DNA from 2 places in the Aminobacter sp. J44 genome. Region 1 is predicted to be linked to the other one. Evidence: predicted binding sites of a transcription regulator. Region 1 holds the regulator's gene; the other holds the start of a gene.
The links. The regulator LexA, encoded in region 1, represses DNA repair genes until DNA is damaged. The targets are predictions, from matches to a motif close to TGTTCNNNNTGTGTTCNG.
Positions count from the first base shown of each region.

Region 1 (5,547 bases):
CATGGGCGGGGAGGAGCATGCGGAAATTGACGAGCGCCGCCTGTTCTTCGGCGGGACCGATCTCGCGCGAACCGATGGTGCCCGGAGCCAAATTTTCGGCAGAAGAGGCCGGATAAGCTGGCGCACGCGCCTCGGAAAGGCCCGCGATTGGACGGATATCACAAGAAGCGCGCGCGGCGTTTGAAGCTGAAATTGATCGCGGGACGCCGTTTCTTTGTATTCCGGTCTTTATTGGTGCCGGGGCGCTCACCTATTTCGCCCTGCCGCACGAGCCCACCCTTCTTCCGCTCACTGCGCTCGTCTTCGGCCTCCTGAGTCTCTGTTGGTGGCTGCGCACACACTTCGCCTGGCGTCTGCTGGCCATGTCAGGGCTGCTCGTTGCCAGCGGTGCTGTGAGCGCCAAGATTGAAACGCTTACAGCAGGCACGCGCATCCTCGGCTCGGAGGTAACCACAAGGCTGACCGGCCGCGTGGAGTTGATCGAGCAACAGGCTTCCGGGCGGGTGAGACTGACGCTTCGGGTCCTCGACACCCGGCGGCCCGTGCTGCGCTATGCGCCGGACATCGTACGTGTCACTGCGAGTTCGATGCCGGAAAATGCCGGAATAGGAGAGGTCATCGAAAGCGTCGTCAGGCTTATCTCGCCCTCGGGTCCGGTACGGCCGTACAGCTATGACTTCTCGTTTCAGAGTTACTTTTCGGGCATCGGTGCAATCGGCTTCTTCATGGGCGCTCCCGAGATTGTGGAGGGCGAGAGGCCCGAGCCGGCCCTCTGGATGCGCGGAATGGCGTGGGTCCAAACCCTACGCCAGAAGATGGCCGCGCGGATCACCGAGACGATTGGCGGTCCGGAAGGAGCCATTGCAGCCGCTCTGATCACCGGCATCCGCGCCGGCATTCCGGAGCAGATCAACGAGGCGCTGCGCATCACTGGCCTCTACCACGTCATTTCAATCTCCGGCCTGCACATGGCCCTTGTCGGCGGCACGCTGATGGTCGCACTGCGCAGCGTCTTCGCGCTCGCTCCCAATTTCGCGATGCGGCGGCCGGTGAAGAAATATGCGGCGGTGATCGCTCTGCTAGCCGCCGCCTTCTACCTGCTCATCTCCGGGGCGGATGTCGCGGCGCAGCGCAGCTTCATCATGCTTGCGGTCATGCTGCTGGCGATCGTGTTCGACCGCGCGGCGCTCACCATGCGCAATCTCGCCATCTCGGCGATCATCATCTTGCTGATCTCGCCGCATGAGGTGGCAGGACCTTCCTTCCAGATGTCTTTCGCAGCAACCGCCGCACTCGTCGCGTCTTACGCTGCCTGGACTAGCTACCGCGCTGGACAGGAGCCGCGACGCCGGCGCAGTACGCCGTCCTTTCCGGGACGAATTGTACGGTACTCCTTCGCCGCTGCCATCGCCCTCGCCGCGACATCGATCATCGCCGGGGGTGCGACGGCCCTTTTTAGCGCGTGGCATTTTCAGCAAGTTTCGCCACTCGGCCTGTTCGCCAATCTTGCGGCGATGCCGATCGTGTCGGTGGTGGTGATGCCGATGGCGGTTGCCGCGTCGATCCTGATGCCGCTCGGGCTTGACGCCCTCCCGCTGCTTGCGATGGGCGAGGGGATCGCGGCGGTTATCACGGTCGCGCAGTGGCTCGCGGAGCGTTCGTTCTACGACTCTACCGGTGCAATTCCCGGCGCTTCTGTCCTCTTGTTGGCCGCTGGCCTCGCAATCCTGACGATGTCGCAGACGTCCCTGCGCTGGCTGGCAGCAGCGCCGATCGCCGCAGGCCTGACAGTACTTGTTCTTGTTGACGCCCGACCGGACGTCCTGATCGCCGAGGACGGCAGGCTCGTTGCGATGCGCCTGTCGGACGGGGCTGTTGCCGTCAACCAGTCGCGACCGCGCGGCTTTGCGCTTGAAAATTGGCAGCGCGCGATGCGGGCAACCACGGTAGTGCGGCCGCAAGCCGAAGACAACTCGCTCGAACACGGCTTCATCTGTTCAGGAAAGACCTGCACCGCCCGCCATGAAAACGGAAACACGATTGTCTACACGGCAGATGAGGACGCGGCACGTGATGCGTGCGGGCTGGCGGCGCTGCTCGTGCTCGCCGATGCTACATCGAGCGATCCCTGCGCGGGCTCAGGCACGTTGACGCTCACCACGCGCGATCTGGCGTTATACGGTGCAGCCGAAGTTCGATTTGACGCGCAAGGTCGGGCGCAAATCCGGCACGCCATCAGCATGCCATACCGGCCGTGGCATGATCATCGCCGCTTCTCGCGGGCTGCGCGCGGATTGCCTGAACGAACGACGGCCACACAAGGTGCGGCCGGCGCGAACAGTGAAACTAAGGAAACGGTTCAGTAGCGACGGATGAGGCCGACCAGCCTGCCCTGGACCTTCACTCGGTCCGGCCCAAAAATGCGGGTCTCATAGGCCGGGTTCGCAGCTTCCAGCGCAATCGAGTCGCCCTTCCGGCGGAAACGCTTGAGCGTTGCTTCCTCGTCATCGACGAGGGCGACGACGATGTCGCCTGGGGTTGCCGATGAGGTGTTTCGGATGATCACCGTGTCGCCATCGAAGATGCCGGCCTCGATCATCGAGTCGCCCTTGACTTCGAGCGCATAGTGCTCGCCGCCGCGCAGCATGTCCGGTGGCACGGCAATCGAATGGGTCTGCAGCTGAATCGCGCTGATCGGAACGCCCGCTGCAATGCGACCCATCACCGGAATGGCGATGCCGGATGCGGCATCGTCATTGCTCGGAACCTGCACGCGCGCAGGCTCCGGCGCCTTGCCCAAGCTGCCCTGGATCACGCTCGGCGAGAATTTTTTCGCTGAGTTGAGGCCCGGCGCGATCGAGTCGGGAAGGCGCAGAACCTCGAGGGCGCGCGCCCGGTTAGGTAGGCGGCGGATAAAGCCGCGTTCCTCAAGGGCGGTGATCAGGCGGTGAATGCCCGACTTGGACGCAAGGTCCAGCGCCTCCTTCATTTCATCGAATGAAGGAGGAATGCCCGTCTCCTTCAACCGCTCATGGATGAAGAGAAGCAGTTCGTGTTGCTTGCGCGTAAGCATCGGGCGCCCCTTGGAATCAGAAAAACAAACCCTGAACAAAACACTATATGTTCCATTTGTGTTCCGCAATCATTAATAGGCGCGCGCCCTGCTGCACGAGACGACGAGTTGTGGCACAAGGTGCTTCGATTGAAGTTCCAGGGGAGGGGCTGGTGGAACCAAGAGTCTTTGATGATCGGCTTTGTGCGCTTGGCGAGGGGCCGCTGTGGCATCCGGACAGGGAGCAGCTTTTCTGGGTCGACATCGTCGGCCAGAAGCTGCGGTCGCGGAAGGAGGAGAAGGTCTTCGAGTGGACTTTCGATGTGCCGGTCTCCGCCCTCGGCTGGATCGACCACGACAACCTGCTTGTAGCGGGGGCTGGCGGCCTGATGCGCTTTAATATCGAAAGCGGCTCGCGGGAGACGATCTGCCGGATCGAGCCGGATCGGCCAGATCTGCGCACCAATGACGGTCGGGCAGACCCGAAAGGGGGCTTCTGGATCGGTACGATGGGACGCAGGGCGGAACCGGGCTTAGGCACCATCTACCGCTACTATCGGGGCGAACTGCGAGCCCTCTACACGGGTATTGATATTCCCAACGCCACCTGCTTTTCGCCGGATGGCAAGTTCGCCTGTTTTGCTGATAGCCGGGAGCGCATCATCTGGCGCCAGGCACTGGACCGGGACGGCTGGCCGACGGGCGACCGGACGATTTTCCTCGACCTGCGGCAGGTCGCGACAAGTCCAGATGGAGCCATCTTCGATGCGGATGGCTTCCTCTGGGTGGCGTGTTGGGCGAAATCCTCCGTCGCGCGCTATGCGCCGAACGGACTCGAGGATCTCAGGATCGAGCTTCCGGTGAGCCAGATCACGTGTCCGGCCTTCGGTGGCCCGAACTGGTCCACGCTTTTCGTGACCACTGCGCAGGAAGGTTTATCTGCAGAAGCGCTTGCGAGCCAGCCGCTCGCTGGCGCCGTCTTTGCGGTCGAAACCGGGCTTAGGGGACAGCCTGATCCAAGGGTGATCCTTTAGCGGAAACTGGAGACCGGAGCCTTTGTCATTGATGGTGCCATGAAACCGCTCAAAATGCGGTGGTATGGGGCATTCATTGGTGGCCGAGTCTTGACCCGGTCGGAACGCGGATGCGACACATCAGATTGATGGGCGTCCGCTGCAGATTGGCCTCCATCTGATCAGGCGACGGAAAGCGATGAAAAAGACACTCGAACCGCAGGAACCGCGTTGGCTCGGCTCCGCCACTCCGACGCGGATCGCGCTGGTACCGCCTCTTTCGGCGGCGCGGTGGCTGCTGGTGCTGGTGTTTGCAGCCGGCATCTACTTCTTCCATGGCTTTCTGGTACCAGTCCTGGCGGCCCTGGTGATCGGTTTCGCCAGCTGGCCGGTCTACAGCGACCTGCTGCGCCGTTGCGGCAACAATCGCCCACTAGCGGCTTCGATCGCAATTGCGCTGATCCTTACCTTCCTCGTCGTGCCGGTGGTGCTCGCCATCAGTTACACGATCAAGGAAGTCGGCGTCTGGTTCACCTGGGCGGTGGAGGCAAACCGCACCGGCTCACCGCCGCCTGAATGGATGATCACCCTGCCGGGCGGCATCGGGCCGTGGCTCGACGAGCAGTGGCAGCGCTACATCGGCCATCCGGGCGCGCTGGGCGAACTGGTGCAGATCGTCAGCGGCGCGAATATCGGCTCGATCTACCGCGCCGTGCTTGCTGCCGGCACCGGTCTCTTCGACCTCCTGCTAACGCTGCTCTTCATGCTGATCGCGCTGTTCTTCGTCTACAAGGACGGGGAGAACTTCGTGAAGCAGGTGGACACGCTGGGCGAGCGGATCCTGCCGATGCGCTGGGAGCGCATTTCGCGCGTGGTCCCGGCGACGATCAGCTCGACCGTCATGGGCATGACGCTGATCGCGATCGGCGAGGGCATCGTTCTCGGCACGGCCTACTGGATCGCGGGCGTGCCCTCGCCGGTTACCCTTGGCGTCATCACCGGCGTCATGGCCCTCATCCCCGGCGGTGCGCCGCTCAGCTTCACGCTGGTCTCTCTCTATCTGGTTGCGTCTGGTTCACCCTTTGCCGGCCTTGGCCTGTTCGCCTGGGGTTCGATCGAACTCTTCATCGTCGACAAGACGCTGCGCCCGAAACTCGTGGGCGGGCCGATCAAGCTGCCGTTCCTGCCAACCTTCTTTGGCCTGATCGGTGGCGTGAAGACCATGGGCTTCCTTGGCCTGTTCATCGGGCCGGTGCTGATGGCGTTGCTGGTAGCTATCTGGCGCGAATGGCTGCATGAAATGCAGGCTTCTCCCGCCCCCGTCACGGTGGAAGTGCCGGAGGAAGAGTCCGTCAAGTCTACCCTTGCGGCAGGTTCGGGCGGGGCATGATCTTTGGCGCGGTTGCGCCAAGCCGACGCAGTATCCCAATTTTTCGGCATAAGGGGTTGACTGGGCGGCTGAATCTACGGCTTTTCAAATAA
Region 1 is NZ_VLJG01000023.1:125,387-130,933, reverse strand. It holds gene L610_RS10910 (ComEC/Rec2 family competence protein) at 147-2,366, shown strand; gene lexA (transcriptional repressor LexA) at 2,360-3,073, opposite strand; gene L610_RS10900 (SMP-30/gluconolactonase/LRE family protein) at 3,226-4,086, shown strand; gene L610_RS10895 (AI-2E family transporter) at 4,265-5,455, shown strand.

Region 2 (5,547 bases), on a different contig from region 1:
CTCTTCCTGAAGAAGGTGCTGGTTCCGCGCATCGGCGGGATCATCGAAACCCGTAATGGCCAGATCGCGCAGGATCTTGAAGAAGCTGCGCGCATGAAGGCCGAAGCGGACGCCGCGGTTGCTGCCTACGAGCAGGAACTTGCCGATGCCAAGGCCAAGGCAAACGCCATCGGCCAGCAGGCACGCGACGCTGCCAAGGCCGACGCCGAGGCAGAGCGCAAGAAGGTCGAGGCCGAGCTTGAGTCCAAGCTCGCCGGCGCAGAGGCCCGCATCGCCCTGATCAAGGACGAGGCCATGCGCGACGTCGGCCAGATTGCCGAGGATGCGGCTTCCGCCATCGTGCAGCAGCTCGTTGGCTCGGCTGCGGACAAGTCCGCCGTCGCCGCCGCGGTCAAGGCTGTAAGGAGCTAGGATCATGGACGCTACATTCTGGGCAACAGTAGGTCTCGTCCTGTTCCTCGCACTGGTGATCTTCGCTGGCCTGCCGGCCATGATCACCAAGTCCCTCGACGCCCGTGCGGATCGCATCCGCAACGAGCTGGAGGAGGCGCGCAAGCTCCGCGAGGAAGCCAAGAAGCTGCTGGCCGAATACCAGCAGAAGCGCAAGGAAGCCGAGCAGGAAGCGGCCGACATTGTCGCTGCTGCGAAGCATGAGGCCGAGACCCTCGTCGCCGAGGCCAAGGCCCGCACCGAGGAGTACGTCACGCGCCGTACCGCACTTGCCGAGCAGAAGATCGCTCAGGCCGAGCGCGACGCGGTTGCCGAAGTTCGCACCAGCGCAGTTGAGATTGCGGTTGCTGCGGCTGGTAAGCTTCTCGCTGAATCCGTCGACACCAAGACGGACGCTGCGCTCTTCCAGGCTGCCCTGGCAGACGTCAAGGCACGGCTGAACTGACGGGTTTCAAACCGAACATGAACGAGGCCGCCTTCGGGCGGCCTTTTTCTTTTGTGCGGTTGGAGCTGATTAGGGGGAGGCAACGGGGACGAAGCTGCGCCGTAAATTCAGGCACGCAACGCCGGGCACGCGAAAGCCCCCAGGAAAATCCTCGATTGAACAGGCGAAAAAAGCGCGGCGTCAGCTGCCGGTGAGCTCGAGTTCCTGCTGCAGCCGGAATGGCGCAAAGGAAAGGCGGTGCAAGCGCGGCAGCGGTCCGGCGGTGGTGATCGCCGTACGGTGGCGGGCGGTCGCATAGCCCATGTGGATCTCGAAGCCGTAGCGCGGGTCGTGCTGGCCGACGCGACACATGATGCGGTCGCGCATGACTTTGGCGACAATCGAAGCGGCTGCAATCGACTGCGAGCGCTGGTCGCCCTTTACGACCGCGCGGCCCATGCAGGGTAGGCCGGGCGGCACGTCGCGGCCGTCGGCGAGAACCATCTTCGGCTGCGTGCAGAGCGTTGCCACCGAGCGGCGCATCGCCTCAAGGCTCGCCTTGCGGATGTCGCCGCAGTCGATCGAATGGGCGCAGATCGACGTGAAGGAGACCGACACGGCGCGCGCCAGAATTTCGGCGAAGACCGCTTCACGTTCGGCCGAATCCATACGCTTCGAATCGTCGAGACCGTCGGGGATGTTGTCGGGGTCGAGAATGACCGCCGCGGCGACGACCGGGCCGGCAAGCGGCCCGCGTCCGGCTTCATCCGTGCCGGCGACCGGCCAAAAACCTTCGCGGAGGGCAGAAATCTCCAACGAAAAATCCGGCCTGACGGGCAGGTCGAAAAGTGTCGGAGAATCGGAAGCGAGACGAGACATTGTGCGGGAATGTCTGGCATCCGCTCCGATTCTCCGCAAGCCCTTCCGTGGCCCAGGGGCAGGGTCGGAAGGATTTCCGCTGGTGCGAGGACAGTGCGGCGGTCCCCAGCGGAACTGGAAAAGGCGGCTGGCCGCGGATCAGAACAGCGTCAGCTGCTCGCCGGGGCCGCCCGGAGCCTTGAAGAGGTCAGTGCGAAGCCTTAGGCGCTCCGCGTTGAGCCCGAGGCGCTTGGCGGCGATCTCGAAGCGGCGGCCGATCTGCCACGCATAGGGGCCGGAGCCTTTCATGCGCTTGCCCCACTCAGCGTCGTAATCCTTGCCGTCGCGCATGGAGCGCACCAGCGACATCACGTGCCGGTAGCGGTCCGGATAGTTGCGCAGCAGCCAGTCCTTGAAGACCGGCGCGACCTCCAGCGGCAGGCGCAGGATGATGTAGCCCGCCTCGCGCGCGCCAGCCTGATGCGCGGATTCGAGAATGCGCTCGATCTCCTGGTCGTTGAGGGCCGGGATCACGGGGCCGATCATCACCGAGGTAGGGATGCCTGCCTCGCGCAGGGCGCGAACCGCTTCCAGCCGTTTCGGAGGCGTCGAGGCGCGCGGCTCCATCACCCGGGCGAGCTTGCGGTCGAGCGAGGTGATGGACAGCGCGACCTTGGCGAGACCCTTCTCGGCCATGCGCGAGAGGATGTCGATGTCGCGCGTGACCAGCGCCGACTTGGTGACGATGCCGACCGGGTGGTTGTGCGCCTCGAGCACCTCCAGCACCTCGCGCATGATGCGCCACTGCCGCTCGATCGGCTGGTAGGGGTCAGTGTTGGTGCCGATGGCGATGGTCTTCGGCTCATAGCCCGGCTTCGACAACTCGCGCTCCAGCAGCCGTGCCGCGTCCGGCTTGGCGAACAGCTTGGATTCGAAATGGAGACCCGCCGACAGGCCCATATAGGCATGGGTCGGCCGCGCGAAGCAGTAGACGCAGCCATGCTCGCAGCCACGATAGGGGTTGATCGAGCGGTCGAAGGAGATGTCCGGCGAGTCGTTGCGGGTGATGATGGTGCGCGGACGCTCCACCTGCACCGTCGTCTTGAACGGCGGCAGCTCTTCGAGCGTGTTCCAGCCGTCGTCGAAGACGTGGCGGGTCAGCGCCTCGTAGCGGCCGGTCGGATTGACGCCGGCGGCGCGGCCGCGCCTGCGGTCGAAGCCGATGCGCAGGCCGCTTTCGTCAATCACGGCGTTGGCTGCCGCGGCGCCGCCCTGTGCGAAGGCTGCTGCATCTGCCTGACGGATCGGTTCCATGCGTCGCTCCCGGTGTCGTGCAAACGACTCGTCGTCGCTGAATTCATTCCTATGGTTCGAACGTATGTTCCGGAGGAGAACAAATCAAGAACTTTGTTCGCGCCGTCTGGTGCGGACGCTGCGTTTGGCGTATTGGGGCAGCTATGCTGTCCGTGTTGATCGAAACGCACAACGACGAGGAAGCTCTGGCGCGCACGCTCACCTCACTGGTGCCGGCTGCGGTTGAGGGAGTCGTGCGCGAGGTGATCGTCTGCGATCGGGGATCGACGGACCAGACGAAGCTGGTTGCCGAGCATGTCGGCTGCAGCTTCCTGGAAGGTGCGGATGTGGCGGCGGGTGCCCGCCGCGCCAAGAGCGAATGGCTGCTTCTGGTCGAGCCGGGCGCCAAGTTGGTGGACGGCTGGATCGAGGCAGCGATAGCCCATGTCGAGGCGGGGCGCGGCGCCGGGCGTTTCACCCGCTCGCGTCATGCGCGACGCGGATTGCTGGATCGGCTGCTCAAGCGCCGGCGGCCTCTGGAAGAAGGGCTGGTAATTGCCCGCCGCGACGTGCTGGCAATGGCGGACGATGTATCGGCGCAGGCAATTGCGCGCGCGGCGCGTTCGAGGATCCTCGCGGCCGAAATCGTTCCGGCCGTGGTCTAGGCGCTCTTGCCGCCGCCGCGCTTCAGGTGCTCATCGAGCCGCGGCATGATCTCCACGAAATTGCAGGGCATGTGCCGGTAGTCGAGCTGGGCCGAAAGGATGTGGTCCCAGGCATCGCGGCAGGCGCCGGGCGACCCCGGCAGCACGAAGACGAAGGTGGCGTTGAGCACGCCGCCGGTCGCGCGCGACTGAATCGTCGAGGTGCCGATCTTCTCGTAGGAGACGCGGTGGAAGATGGCGGAAAAGCCATCCATTGTCTTCTCGAAGATCGGCTCCAGCGCTTCCGGCGTTACGTCGCGGCCGGTGAAGCCAGTGCCGCCGGTGGTGATGACGACGTCGATGGCGGAGTCCTTAGACCAGGCGACGACCTTTTCGCGGATCGCCTCGATGTCGTCGGTGACGATGTCGCGCGCAACTAGCTTGTGACCGGCTTCCTCGATCCGGGCGGCAAGCGTGGCACCCGACTTGTCTTCCTCCAGTGAGCGGGTATCGGAGACGGTGAGGACGGCAATGCCGACGGGGATGAACGGACGGCTCTCGTCGATGCGTGCCACGGCCTGGCCTCCTAGATCGTGCGCGTTGCCCTGACGTACCATGCAGGATGAGCGGCCGCGAGCCTTGCGGCTGCTGCTTCCGCCTCCGCCTGGCTCGGGAACAGGCCGAAGCAAGTCGCGCCGGAGCCCGACATGCGGGCGAGCGCCGCGCCTGCATCGCGCAGCGCATCAAGCGTTTCGCCGACTTCCGGAGCAAGGCTGCGGGCTGGTGGTTCGAGATCGTTGCGGGTCCAGCCCGCCAGCCATTCTACGATTTCCTCAAAACTGGCGTCATCGGGCACGGGCGGAAGTGGCGGGTTGTCCTTGCGCTGAAGCGCGCGAAAAGCAGCGGGGGTGGAAATCGCTACGCCGGGGTTGACCAGCACCATGGCCAGCGAGGGGAGGCGTGCCGGCTCGATCTCCTCGCCGATGCCGCGAGCCACCAGCGTATGCGCTCTGACGCACATCGGCACGTCGGCGCCGAGCTTCAGCCCAATCGCGTCGAGATCTTCCGAATCGGGCAAAATCCCCCACAAGCGGCACAGCGCCCGCAGTGTCGCTGCGGCATCGCTCGATCCGCCGCCGATGCCGGAGGCGACCGGCAGGTTCTTTTCGAGATGGATCGCGACGGGGGTAGGGGGGACGGCGATGGCCGTCAGCTCTCGCATGCGGTCGCGCGCCCGGATGACGAGGTTGTCTGGGCCGGTGTCCAGCCCTGCGCCGAATGGCGCACTGATGGTGAAGGTGTCGGTATCAGCTGGTTCCACCGTGATGCGGTCACCCGCCTCGGTGAACACGACGAGCGAGTCGAGAAGGTGGTACCCGTCGGCGCGCTGGCCGGTGATGTGCAGCGCAAGGTTGACCTTGGCCGGGGCGTGTTCGGCAATCGCGTCGGCCATGATGGGAATGCGTCAGTCCTTGCTCAGATGATAGTCGCCGGTCACCGGGTCCTTCACCAGCGTTCCGTGCGAGCCGGTGCGCATTTCGGCCTCGGCGCGGCGGGCGCGGGCAGTGACACGCTCGGCCTCGCGCACGAATGCGCGGTAGCCGACATAAGCCACGATGCCGACGACGGCAAAGAATACGAGCTGGGGCATTGTCCGTGTCCTTCCTGCGATCGGTTGTCGTTGCCGTTGTCTGCGACCGGAAGTGTAGCGTGTTTCCCGCTGGTCATCAAAGGCCGTAGCGGGACCACATCGCACGTTCCTCGGCTGCGTCAGCCAGTCCATGTGCCGCTGCGGCGGCGATTTCGGGAGCCTCGCTGCCAAATACGCCAAGCTTGCGGCCAAACAGGCTGCGCGCCGGAGAAATCAGTTGCAGCTTG
Region 2 is NZ_VLJG01000012.1:74,516-80,062, reverse strand. It holds gene L610_RS06420 (F0F1 ATP synthase subunit B) at 1-411, shown strand, start outside; gene L610_RS06415 (F0F1 ATP synthase subunit B) at 416-895, shown strand; gene L610_RS06410 (ribonuclease HII) at 1,076-1,753, opposite strand; gene L610_RS06405 (PA0069 family radical SAM protein) at 1,892-3,046, opposite strand; gene L610_RS06400 (glycosyltransferase) at 3,190-3,690, shown strand; gene moaB (molybdenum cofactor biosynthesis protein B) at 3,687-4,244, opposite strand; gene L610_RS06390 (4-(cytidine 5'-diphospho)-2-C-methyl-D-erythritol kinase) at 4,256-5,122, opposite strand; gene L610_RS06385 (hypothetical protein) at 5,135-5,320, opposite strand; gene L610_RS06380 (S49 family peptidase) at 5,397-5,547, opposite strand, start outside.
Region 2: the regulator LexA is predicted to act here: its motif matches at 3,122-3,139, upstream of L610_RS06405 (PA0069 family radical SAM protein).